4 regions of the Pseudomonas mercuritolerans genome follow, and region 1 is predicted to be linked to each of the others. Evidence: predicted binding sites of a transcription regulator. Region 1 holds the regulator's gene; each other region holds the start of a gene.
What was found. Region 1 encodes sigma-54, which starts transcription at its own class of promoters, with help from an activator protein. Its sites were predicted from a motif close to ANTGGCATNNANNTTGCTNT; they were not measured.

Region 1 (3,177 bases):
CTGTCGATCGACAGCGGGCAGATCGTCGGCCTGCTCGGTCCGAACGGCGCCGGCAAGACGACCTGTTTCTACATGATCGTCGGCCTGGTGCAGGCGGATCAGGGCCGCGTGCTGATCGATGATCTGGACGTCAGCCATCAGCCGATGCACGGCCGCGCCAAGGCCGGTATCGGCTATCTGCCGCAAGAAGCGTCGATCTTCCGCAAACTGTCGGTCGCCGACAACATCATGGCGATCCTCGAGACCCGCCCGGAACTCGACAAGGCCGGCCGTCGCAAGGAGCTGGAAAGCCTGCTGCAGGAATTCCACATCAGCCACATCCGCGACAACCTCGGCATGAGCCTGTCCGGTGGTGAACGCCGCCGAGTGGAAATTGCTCGCGCGTTGGCCACTGCGCCGAAGTTCATCCTGCTCGACGAACCGTTCGCCGGTGTCGACCCGATCTCGGTCGGCGACATCAAGCAGATCATCCATCACCTCAAGGCCAAGGGCATCGGTGTGCTGATCACCGACCACAACGTCCGTGAGACGCTGGACATCTGCGAAACCGCTTACATCGTCAACGACGGTCAACTGATCGCTGAAGGCGATGCCGAAACCATCCTGGCCAACGATCTGGTCAAGGAAGTGTATCTGGGTCACGAGTTCCGCCTGTAAGCGCGACAGCGCTGTATCGATTCAAGGCGCATTTATCCGCTTTAATTGTTACAGCGCTCTAGGCAAACACTTCAGTTTCAGGCATATAATTTGCTTAAGTTTGGCGCTTCGGCGCCCTGTAGTGGATGGCGCAAAGCGCCGGCGAATAAGGTGTTAAGCCCCTGCCATGAAACCATCGCTAGTCTTGAGAATGGGCCAGCAGCTGACGATGACACCGCAGCTGCAACAGGCCATCCGCCTGCTCCAATTGTCGACCCTGGACCTGCAACAGGAGATCCAGGAGGCTCTGGAATCCAATCCGATGCTCGAACGCCAGGAAGAAGGCGACGACTTCGACAACGCCGATCCTCTGGCCGACAACGCCGAACAGAAGCCCGCCGAAATCCAGGAACCCTCCTACCAGGAAACCGCCCCGACGGTGGACAACCTCGAGGATGGCGAATGGAACGAGCGCATCCCCAACGAACTGCCGGTGGATACCGCCTGGGAAGACGTCTACCAGACCAGCGCGAGCAGCCTGCCCAGCAGCGATGACGACGAGTGGGATTTCACCACCCGCACCTCGGCCGGCGAGAGCCTGCAAAGCCATCTGCTCTGGCAACTGAACCTGGCGCCGATGTCCGACACCGATCGCCTGATCGCCGTGACCCTGATCGACTGCATCAACAATCAGGGCTATCTGGACGAAACACTCGAAGAAATTCTTGAGGCGTTCGATCCTGAACTGGACATCGAGCTCGACGAGATCGAAGCCGTCCTGCATCGCATCCAGCAATTCGAGCCCGCCGGTATCGGCGCCCGCAACCTCAGCGAATGCCTGCTCCTGCAACTGCGCCAGCTGCCCGCGAAGACGCCGTGGCTGACCGAGGCCAAGCGGCTGGTCGCCGATTACATCGACCTGCTGGGCAGCCGCGATTACAGCCAGCTAATGCGCCGGATGAAGCTCAAGGAAGACGAGCTGCGCCAGGTCATCGAGCTGGTACAGAGCCTCAATCCGCGTCCGGGCTCGCAGATCGAATCAACCGAAGCCGAATACGTCATTCCCGATGTGATCGTGCGCAAGGACAACGAGCGCTGGCTGGTCGAGCTGAACCAGGAATCGGTGCCACGCCTGCGCGTCAATGCCCAGTACGCCGGGTTTGTTAAGCGTGCCGACACCAGCGCCGACAACACCTTCATGCGCAACCAGTTGCAGGAAGCCCGCTGGTTCATCAAGAGCCTGCAGAGCCGCAACGAAACCCTGATGAAAGTGGCCACGCAGATCGTCGAACATCAGCGCGGCTTCCTCGAATACGGCGACGAAGCGATGAAGCCGTTGGTATTGCATGACATCGCCGAAGCGGTCGGCATGCACGAATCGACGATTTCCCGGGTGACCACACAGAAATTCATGCATACCCCGCGCGGTATTTATGAGCTGAAATACTTTTTCTCCAGCCACGTCAGCACCTCCGAAGGCGGCGAATGCTCGTCCACGGCGATCCGCGCGATCATCAAAAAACTGGTCGCAGCGGAAAATCAGAAAAAGCCGTTGAGTGACAGCAAGATCGCTGGTTTACTGGAGGCACAAGGCATTCAGGTGGCTCGCCGCACCGTCGCCAAGTACCGCGAATCCCTCGGAATCGCGCCTTCGAGCGAACGCAAGCGGTTGATGTAAGCCACGTTACAGCGTTCCAGTGGCAGGCTTTTCGGCCTGCCGCTTTATGCACTGGCAACGAAGGAGAAGCTGTATGCAAGTCAACATCAGTGGACACCAACTGGAAGTGACCCAACCTCTGCGTTCCTACATCGAGGAAAAACTCCAACGACTGGAGCGACATTTCGACAAGATCACCAACGTGCAAGTCACGATGTGCGTCGAAAAGCTGAAGCAGAAGATCGAAGCCACCTTGCATATCCCCGGCAGCGAAGTGGTCGCCAACGCAGAAGATACCGACATGTATGCTGCGATCGACTCACTCACCGACAAGCTGGATCGCCAACTCAAAAAGCATAAGGAAAAGACCCAGAGCCTCCTCCAGGGCGCGACCGGTCGTTAACCCCCCTATCCCATGATCCGACTTGAAACCATCCTGACCCCCGGCCGTTCCCAAGTGAACGCGCCGGGCGGCAGCAAGAAAAAAGCCCTCGAACATATTGCCAACCTGATCCACCGCGAAGTGCCGGATCTGGCGATGCAGGATGTCTTTGAGGCGTTGATCGCCCGTGAAAAACTCGGTTCTACCGGTTTTGGCAACGGCATCGCCATTCCTCACTGCCGCCTCAAGGGCTGCACGGCGCCTGTCAGTGCCCTGCTGCATCTTGAAGCGCCAATCGATTTCGACGCCATCGACGGCGCTCCGGTCGACCTGCTGTTCGTGCTGCTGGTCCCGGAAGCCGCGACCGATGCGCATCTGGAGTTGCTGCGCCAGATCGCCAGCATGCTCGACCGCAAGGAAGTTCGTGAAAAACTGCGCAGCGCCGCGAGCAACGAAGCCTTGTACCAGGTTGTACTGGACGAGCAGAACGGGCACTAATCAT
Region 2 (3,177 bases), on a different contig from region 1:
GCGGATGTGCACGGTCGGCATCAAAAAGCCCAGATCCTGCGAGAGCTTCTTGCGCACGCCCTTGATCCGCGCGAGCAATTGCCCACCCTGATTGCGGTCCACCAGCGGAATCAGGCGATAGCCGACTTCCAGGCCGATCATGTCGATCGGCGTCACGTCGTCCCAGCCCAGCTCTTTGGTTTCCATGGCGCGGGCCGGCGACGGCAGCAGTTCCTGCTGACGCTTGACCTCTTCCAGCGCCACGACCTTGGCGACGTTCTGCTTCTTCCAGAACAGGTACGCGCCGCCCGCAGCCAGCGCCGCCATGCTCAGGAAAGAGAAGTGCGGCATGCCGGGCACCAGGCCCATCACCGCCATCAAACCAGCGGCCACGGCCAGCGCTTTCGGCGAGGCGAACATCTGGCGGTTGATCTGCTTGCCCATGTCTTCCGAGCCGGAAGCACGGGTCACCATGATCGCCGCTGCTGTAGATAACAACAGTGATGGCAATTGCGCCACTAAACCGTCACCGATGGTCAGCAAGGCGTAAACCTTGCCCGCATCGCCGAAGCTCATGCCGTGCTGGAAGATACCCACGGCCATGCCGCCGATAAGGTTGATGAACAGAATCAGCAGGCCGGCGATCGCGTCACCGCGGACGAACTTGCTGGCACCGTCCATCGAACCGTAGAACTCCGCTTCCTGGGCGACTTCCTGACGGCGCGACTTGGCTTGATTCTGGTCGATCAGGCCGGCGTTGAGGTCGGCGTCGATCGCCATTTGTTTGCCGGGCATCGCGTCGAGAGTGAAACGCGCGCTCACCTCGGAAATCCGCCCGGCACCCTTGGTCACCACGACGAAGTTGATGATCATGAGGATCGCGAAGACCACGATACCGACCACGTAGTTACCGCCGATCACCACCTCACCGAAGGCCTGAATCACCTTACCGGCGGCGGCGTGGCCGTCCTGACCGTGGAGCATCACCACTCGCGTCGAGGCCACGTTCAACGCCAGGCGCAGCAGCGTCGCCACCAACAGAATGGTCGGGAACACGGCGAAATCCAGCGGCCGCAGCGCATACACGCAGACCAGCAGGACGACGATGGACAGGGCAATGTTGAAGGTAAAGAACACGTCGAGCAGGAACGGCGGTACCGGCAACATCATCATCGCCAGCATGACCAGCAGCAACAACGGCACGCCCAGATTGCCTCGACTGAGGTCGGCAACGTTGGTACGTGCTGTATTGAATAACTGAGTGCGATCCACCGGTTTTCCCCGTTCCTTTAAAGCAAACTTTTGACGCCCCGAACGGACGCAGGGCGGCTATTGCAAGAAGCTTTCCAACTTTTGCCGGGGAATGAAATAGAGCGGTTTTACTTGGGATTATCGGCTGATTGGGTTGACCCCTTCGCGAGCAGGCTCGCTCCCACAGTTTGAAATGCATTCCCAATCGGACATTTGGAATACGGCCCCTGTGGGAGCGAGCCTGCTCGCGAAGAGGCCATCGAATGCCGCGCATTTTTTCGATTTAAACGAAGCTGTTTAAAAGACACCTTCAGACACGGTCTCAAGGCTACAAATCCTTGCGCCATTGCCTACAGCCAAGCCAGAATCCGCCGGCTTGTGCACCTGGGGGTCGAGTTTTATTGTGGTCCGGTCGCTGACGAATCAGCGATCGGGTTTAGCGACCCGGACCAACTCAGTGCATCAGCGATCGTGGCTTCGTTGCGGGATTTTTCGCCCGCAATAACGTTATGGCGGCTGTATGCGGGAGACCTTCGGGTCTACCGGGGTGCCTGAGACCGGTTCGCTAACCTGCGTACAGCTGCCACCTTCACTTGTTTAGCGACAGGGGGAAAGTGGCTCCATAACCTCAGGAGCTTCACCATGATCAAACCAACACCCAACCCGCCCGAATCCGACCCCACCTCCCCCTACGAATCCCTCGACTCAAAAAAACTCCACCAAGCCGCCGACCGCGCCCTCGACCACTACCTCTGCCCACCCGGCTCCACCCCACCGCCCTTCAGCCCCCGCGCCATGTACGCCGTCACCGCCGACACCAAAAACGAAGACCTGCTGGCCAACGCCTGCGAAACCCTCGCCTCCGCCAAAACCATCGCCCAGGAATTCGCCGGACTGGTGAAACCATCGCAGCGCCGAACGCTGATGGGGATTGCGCAGCTGATCATGCTCGGAGAATTGGCGGTGAATCGGGTGCTGGATAATCTGGAATTGCCGCAGTAGCTCGGCCCCATGATCGTTCCCACGCTCCGGCGTGGGAATGCAGCCCGGGACGCTCCGCGTCCCATCCGGTGCCGAACGTTTGGTGTCCAATCGAGGCATCCGTTGCTGCCCGGACATAATCAAATGTAGGAGCTTTCGAACGCTGCGATCTTTTGTTTTTGTCGTTTCCGGAAGTGACCATTCGTCGCGACTGTCAGATCTTACAGGTGTGCGATTTTCAATTTAACGCTCTCATCAACCCTGCAGATATCAACCGCGCAGGAGCATCACCGATGAGCCAATCCACCCAACCGGACAACACCGTTCTGGCGCTAGCGCCCCCAATCGTCAACGGTCGCACCGTGCCAGTAGAAGGCGCAATGATTGGCCTTTCCATAGTGGCCTACGATCTGGTCACCGACGGCGAAGGCGCCATTGTATTTGCGGATCCGCCCTTGTCAGGCACCATGGATCCTAATGACGTAATGGAGCTATGGCTCGAGGCGGAATCGGCGGTACTGGACAGTGAAACCATTGTCGATCCTGATAAGCGCACCACCTTGCGCATCCCGAGGGGTCGATTGCATCCGGACCGGATAAACGAGCTGTACTACACCGTCAGACGCGGCAGCGACAATATCGGCACCTCCACAACACTGACGATCCACTACAACCGCATTCGTCCCGGCCTGAAGGATCGATACGACGCACCCGGCGGCCACTCAGAACTCGAATTGCTGCTACCCGACGTGATCAAGAACGGGGTCGGCCCAGACTTCGTCAGCGCCGAGGTGTGCGTCGAGTACCCGTATTGCCGGGCGCACGACGTCATCACGCTGAAGTGCAACGGTGACTTTCTCGAACCAAAACCCAGAGTCCTTCCGACCCAGGCGCCCCTATTCCCCGGCTCCGAGGCTCCCATCAAAATCTGTTTCACCGTCACCCGCGCGTTTCTCGACAAGGCGA
Region 3 (3,177 bases), on a different contig from region 1:
CGCGATCTGATCGCAAAACATCATGACTATCTGCTCAACGAACAACGAGTGGCCAAAGCGGTGTTCGACAAGGTCGCGCATTCCGGTTGCCTGAGTGCGCCGAACATCCGATACCTGCAATCGCCTTACGCGCTGTTCAACGGTGACTTGTTGCTGGCGGCGTACACGCCGGCCGGTGACATGCACATCATGCTCGGCGATTTCACCGGGCATGGTTTGCCGGCGGCGGTCGGGGCGATGCCGTTGGCCGAAGTGTTTTACGGGATGACCGCCAAGGGCTACGGCCTGGCCGAAACCCTGCGCGAGATGAACGCCAAGCTCAAGCGCATCCTGCCGGTGGACATGTTCTGCTGCGCCACGCTGCTCAGTCTGAGTTTCCAGAGCCGTTCGGTGGAGGTGTGGAACGGCGGCATGCCCGACGGTTACTTGCACCGCATGGCCAGTGGCGAACGCGTGCCGTTGCCGGCGCGGCATTTGCCCCTGGGGATTCTCAGCGCGCAAGCCTTCGATGACCGTACGGATGTGTATCCGATGGCCGTCGATGATCGGGTGTTTCTGTTATCGGACGGGGTGATCGATACCTGCGATGCCAATGACCAGTTGTTCGGCGTCGAACGCTTGCAGCAGGTGTTTGCGGCGAACCGCGAGCCGGATCGGCTGTTCGAGGATATCGAACAGGCCCTGCGCGATTTTCGCGGACAGGCCCGTGATGATGTGAGCATGGTCGAGGTCAGTCTGCTTGAGTCGGCGCAGACCCACGGCGCGGCACCGGTTTATTCCGACAGCGGCCAGTCGTGCCCGCTGAACTGGTCGGCCAGTTTCGAGTTTCGCGGCACCACGCTCAGGCGTTTCAATCCGTTGCCGTTCCTCTTGCAGTTGCTGCTTGAGGTGCATGGCTTGCGCGCGCAAAGCGGGGCGCTGTACAGCGTGCTCGCCGAGTTGTATTCCAATGCGCTGGAGCATGGCGTGCTTGGGCTGGACTCGAGCCTCAAACGCGATGCGGCAGGTTTCGCCCGCTACTATGAAATGCGCGCGGCGCGGCTGGAGGCGCTGCAAGACGGTTTCGTGCGCGTGCATTTGCAGGTCCAGCCGCAAGGCGAGGGCGGGCGACTGGTCATTCGCGTCGAGGACAGCGGCAATGGGTTTGATGTAGCGCGGGTCATGGAACGGCCCGTGGATAACGTCCGCTTGTCGGGACGCGGCATCGGGCTGGTCCGGCAACTGGGGCGCAACGCCAGTTGGTCAGACCAGGGTCGCAGTGCCAGCGTGGAGTTTTTCTGGGAGATTGAGGCATAATCCGCCCATTCTTGATCAAGGAGTGAGCAAGTGACAGACCCACATGTAGATCGCGAAGTCCTCGATACTTTGCGCGAGGTGATGGAGGACGGCTATACGGAATTGCTGGAGACTTTTCTGGCAGATTCGCAAAGCCGCCTGCACGAGTTGCAGGACAGCACCAGCGCCAAAGCGCTTTCCGATGTAGCCCATAGCTTCAAGGGCAGCGCCAGCAATATGGGCGCGGTTCGACTGGCCGAGTTGTGCCAGGACCTTGAGTCGAATGCCAAGGACAAAAGTCCGGAAGCGCTTGCTCAACTGGTGGCCGATATCCATTCCGAATTTGCCGAAGTACGCCCGGTGTACGAAAGCGAAAAGCACCACGCCCACATCCACTGAAGCTGCCATCCGGCGCTTTTCGCAAGTGTCTGGCCAAACTGGCCCGGCACTTGCAGTCATCTTGCTCAACTGTACCTACGATCCCAGTGCAGCGGAGACCGTGTCATGCCTGCGACCCCCAACATTCTTCTTCAGACCGCCGCCCAGGCCAAGGCGCAAGCCGCCTCTGCCAAATCGTCGGCAATGGCCGCAGACGCCGGGGACAAGGCTTCCAGCTTCGCTAAAGTGTTCGCCGATCAGGCGCCGGCCAAGCCTGTCGTGACTGCCGATAACTCAGTCAAACCGGCACGCGACAAGGTCGCGGACAGCAGCGGCAAAAAGGATATCGGCAAAGATCAGTCTGCCGCGCCCGAGCCAGCAATTGCCGATAGCGGCAAAGCGTTGCCTGCTGACAAAGCGCCTGCGAGCGACGACGCGACAGCGACTGCCGATGACACCGCTGAAACCGTACAAACCCCTGTGGCCGATGCCGCGCCTGTAGACCCGGCGCTTGATCCGGCCTTGGCGCAAGTCGTCCAGCCACTGGTGCCAGCGCCTGTGGTGCAGGCCCCGGCAGTCGCCACGCCAGCCCAGCCGGAAACCGAAACGCCTGCATTGGCGGTCGTGTCGGGGATGGTCAAAGATCCGGCGGCCACCGACAGCGAATTTGATCCGACAGCCGACCCGCTCGATTCCCTGCCGGCCGTGCGCATGGCGATGGAGCAGGGCGGGCATATTTCCGCGTCCAGCCAAGCACAGCCGAAAGCCACGCCTGCTCAAGCTCAGGCTGACGGCGAATTGACCGCCGCCCAGAACTTCGCCGCCGGTATGGCCAGCATGCTCGACGTGCAGGCCGATAAGGACAGCACCAGCCAAGGCGGCGAAAAAGCCTTCAGTGGTTTGATCGATGATGGACTCAAAGATCTCAAAACCGCGACCAGCGACACCCGCGTCGACGACTTCGCCAACCGTCTGGCGGCCCTGACCCAGGCCGCTACGCCGAAAACCGCCAATGCGCTGCCGGTGAATCAGCCGATCGCCATGCACCAGAGCGGCTGGACCGAAGAAGTGGTCAACCGCGTCATGTACCTCTCCAGCGTCAATCTGAAGGCCGCCGACATTCAGTTGCAGCCGGCGGAGCTGGGGCGCCTGGATATCCGCGTGAACATGGTTCCCGATCAGCAGACCCAGGTCACCTTCATGAGCGCGCACCCGAGCGTGCGTGAAGCGCTCGACAGCCAGATGCACCGCCTGCGCGACATGTTCAACCAGCAGGGCATGGGCCAGGTCGACGTCAACGTTGCCGACCAGAACCGTGGCTGGCAGGGGCAGCAAGGCCAGGAACAGGCGCAGCAGGGCCACAGTGGCCGGACCAGCGCTGCTGGTGGCCGCCTGGATTCGGCGGATGAGGAATTGGCACCGGCTACTGTCGCTGAAGTGGCGGCGCAGACCACCAGCGTAATTGGCAGCAGCGCGGTCGACTATTACGCCTGAGCAAATCAAGAGCCCCTCACCCTAGCCCTC
Region 4 (3,177 bases), on a different contig from region 1:
CTACTCCTCCAAACACAATAAAGGCGTCCTATGGACGCCTTTTTATTTTTGACTCAGGATCTTCTACCGGCCAGCGGGCCGCTTGGCTCAAGCTCTGGCCCACACGTAACAGCAACTTCAATAAATCGCCGTTGGTTGGCTGACATGTCCCCAGCCAACCGGAGTGCTTCGAGATGTAGTTCAACAATCTGAAGAAGCTTTTCCTTTCGCTTTTTTGGGCTCATACGCACCTCGTGCGATTGGGTTGTTGATTTCGATGTTATTGACCGTTCACAGAAATGACAAGCCGGTTGGTGTGGTCGAACTCGAACCCCAGTTTCCGGTAGTAAAAAACAACATTCGGATCAGGATCCTGGATCTCGATTTCTTTGCATCCTAGCGCTCGCGCATAGTGATCTGCGACAAGCAGAGCAATCGGCGCGATCCTGCCGCGAAGCGGGTGCGCGCTATCCGGATGCCCTTCCAACAAAACAATCTTTAAGCAGATAGAGCTTGCGCGCGGGGTCGCATAGCACATGCCGCAAAGAATCTGTTTGTACCATATCGCCAAATCCAGACCTTTCGCATCTTTACTTTTCCAGTCTGCAACGTCATCCCAAGGGAAAATTGTTGGCCCCTCCCAGAGAAAGTATTGCTTTATCGCTGCTGGGGTAATTGGCTCAAACTTGACCGCTGCTGCATCAATATTTGGGATTCTCGGGGCAATGTCCTTGAGAAAGAATTTGTAGGCGATCTTTCGCGAATTTGATCTGAATGTCTGGTTACGAAGATCCGTTGCTTTGCCTTTTCTTCTCATTGTTTTCATCTGTTTGGATCTGGTCGCAGAAGATAGCCAGCAGAGAGGGGGCAGCGAAATCAGACGTGGCGGACGCGTTTTGTAGGACGTTACTTCTGTGAGTGGAGGATTTCGGAGCAGGGTGGGGAACGAAGACACAAAAAGGTCATTTCAGTGGGGATTGTTGCAGGGCTGTGCATCAAAAGATCGCAGCCTGCGCTAATTCATACACATGAAGCTGAAGGTAGTGCCGACCTTCAGTCGCTAGCAGGCTAGCTGCTCCCACAGGGGATAGCAGCGGATTATTCCGCGGGCGGTGTCAGCTTCGCTTCCATCTCGGCGACTTTGGCTTCGAGGCTCTCAAGCCGTGCCCGCGTGCGAGCCAACACCACCATCTGGCTATCAAACTCTTCCCGGCTGACCAGATCGAGTTTGCTGAAGGCACTTTGCAGCAGCATTTTGAACTGGCTTTCGATTTCGGCTTTCGGCAGTGGCGTGTCGCCGCTGAACAGGCGGGAGGCGGTGCCGCTCAGGGCGTCGAGGAAGTCTTTGGGCGCGAGCATGGGGAATGTCCTGGAAACAATGGCCGGCAGTGTATCACGCAGTGTCTATAGTCAATCCCGTTGCACGGATGCACGCTTTTCGCGCAGGGGGACGGACGGTGGCGCACCGTTGTTGTGCGTATCGGCAAAAGCTTTTCTGCCCGAGCGCGTGCAACGCGGGCCAAGAGATTGAAATGCAGGGTTTTTGCCGAGCTGGCAAGGTTTCTGCTTAGTCACCCTCGACCCATGCACTGATGCAGTCGCTGTGACGAATGCAGTGCGGCAGACGAAGCGGGGAGTTTCGTCTGATGCGGTTAGCTGGCGTCAACGATGCGTTACAAAGCCAGGCACTGCGCTTAGACTTGAGACGGGTTTGTTTTCCTGGGGCAAGTCCACCAATTCGGGAGAGAGTTTCATGAAGCTAGTCACTGCCATCATCAAGCCGTTCAAGTTGGACGACGTGCGCGAGTCGCTGTCCGAAATCGGCGTGCAGGGCATTACCGTCACTGAAGTCAAAGGCTTCGGCCGGCAGAAGGGTCACACCGAGCTGTATCGCGGCGCGGAATATGTGGTCGATTTTCTGCCCAAGGTGAAAATCGACGTGGCCATCGACGACAAGGATCTGGATCGGGTTATCGAGGCGATAACCAAAGCGGCCAACACCGGCAAGATCGGTGACGGCAAGATCTTCGTGGTCAATCTGGAACAGGCGATCCGCATCCGTACCGGCGAAACCGATACCGACGCGATCTAAGCGCCGCCACAAACCCAACGCCCCAGGAGAAAACAATATGACTCTGCGTAAATTCGCAGGGCTAGGCGCCCTGTTGTCCATCGTAATGCCCGGCATCGCCATGGCGGCAGACGAAGTGGCAGCGCCAGTCCTCAATTCCGGCGACACCGCCTGGATGCTCACCTCGACAGCGCTCGTGCTGTTCATGACCATTCCCGGCCTGGCGCTGTTCTACGGCGGTATGGTTCGCTCGAAAAACATTCTTTCCGTGCTGATGCAGTGCTTCGCCATTACCGGTCTGATCAGCATCCTGTGGGTCATTTATGGCTACAGCATTGCCTTCGACACCACCGGCATGGAGCAGGGCGTCGTCAACTTCAATTCGTTCTTCGGCGGCATGGGCAAGGCGTTCCTCGCCGGTGTCACGCCTTCGAGTATTACCGGCCCGGCGGCGCTGTTCCCTGAGGCTGTGTTCATTACCTTTCAGATGACCTTCGCGATCATCACCCCGGCGCTGATCGTCGGTGCGTTCGCCGAGCGCATGAAGTTCTCCGCGATGCTGATCTTCATGGGCATCTGGTTCACGCTGGTTTATGCACCGATCGCGCACATGGTCTGGTCCGGTAACGGCGGCCTGATGTGGGACTGGGGCGTGCTCGACTTCGCTGGCGGCACCGTGGTGCACATCAACGCCGGTATCGCCGGTCTGGTCGCGTGCCTGGTGCTGGGCAAGCGCAAAGGCTTCCCGACCACACCAATGGCTCCGCATAACCTCGGCTACACGCTGATGGGCGCGGCGATGCTGTGGGTCGGCTGGTTCGGCTTCAACGCTGGTTCCGCTGCTGCCGCCAACGGCACTGCCGGTATGGCCATGCTGGTTACCCAGATCGCCACTGCCGCTGCGGCACTGGGCTGGATGTTTGCCGAGTGGGTCACCCACGGCAAGCCAAGCGCACTGGGTATTGCTTCGGGTGTGGTCGCCGGTCTGGTCGCGATCACCCCGGCCGCTGGCACCGTGGGCCCGATGGGTGCACTGGTGATCGGTCTGGCTGCAGGTGTGGTGTGCTTCTTCTGCGCCACCACCCTGAAACGCAAACTCGGCTATGACGACTCCCTGGATGCCTTCG

Region 2: the regulator sigma-54 is predicted to act here: its motif matches at 1,311-1,330, upstream of flhA (flagellar biosynthesis protein FlhA).
Region 3: the regulator sigma-54 is predicted to act here: its motif matches at 1,723-1,742, upstream of ND528_RS04495 (flagellar hook-length control protein FliK).
Region 4: the regulator sigma-54 is predicted to act here: its motif matches at 1,530-1,549, upstream of glnK (P-II family nitrogen regulator).

The regions. Positions count from the first base shown of each region.
Region 1 covers NZ_JAMSHA010000010.1:80,355-83,531, forward strand. The annotation lists gene lptB (LPS export ABC transporter ATP-binding protein) at 1-657, shown strand, start outside; gene ND528_RS24795 (RNA polymerase factor sigma-54) at 824-2,314, shown strand; gene hpf (ribosome hibernation-promoting factor, HPF/YfiA family) at 2,388-2,696, shown strand; gene ptsN (PTS IIA-like nitrogen regulatory protein PtsN) at 2,709-3,173, shown strand; gene rapZ (RNase adapter RapZ) at 3,176-3,177, shown strand, end outside.
Region 2 covers NZ_JAMSHA010000001.1:948,238-951,414, forward strand. The annotation lists gene flhA (flagellar biosynthesis protein FlhA) at 1-1,251, opposite strand, end outside; gene ND528_RS04435 (DUF6124 family protein) at 1,873-2,232, shown strand; gene ND528_RS04440 (hypothetical protein) at 2,505-3,177, shown strand, end outside.
Region 3 covers NZ_JAMSHA010000001.1:960,195-963,371, reverse strand. The annotation lists gene ND528_RS04505 (ATP-binding SpoIIE family protein phosphatase) at 1-1,296, shown strand, start outside; gene ND528_RS04500 (Hpt domain-containing protein) at 1,327-1,674, shown strand; gene ND528_RS04495 (flagellar hook-length control protein FliK) at 1,780-3,147, shown strand.
Region 4 covers NZ_JAMSHA010000002.1:419,929-423,105, reverse strand. The annotation lists gene ND528_RS06735 (N-acetyltransferase) at 260-805, opposite strand; gene ND528_RS06730 (accessory factor UbiK family protein) at 1,078-1,338, opposite strand; gene glnK (P-II family nitrogen regulator) at 1,733-2,071, shown strand; gene ND528_RS06720 (ammonium transporter) at 2,109-3,177, shown strand, end outside.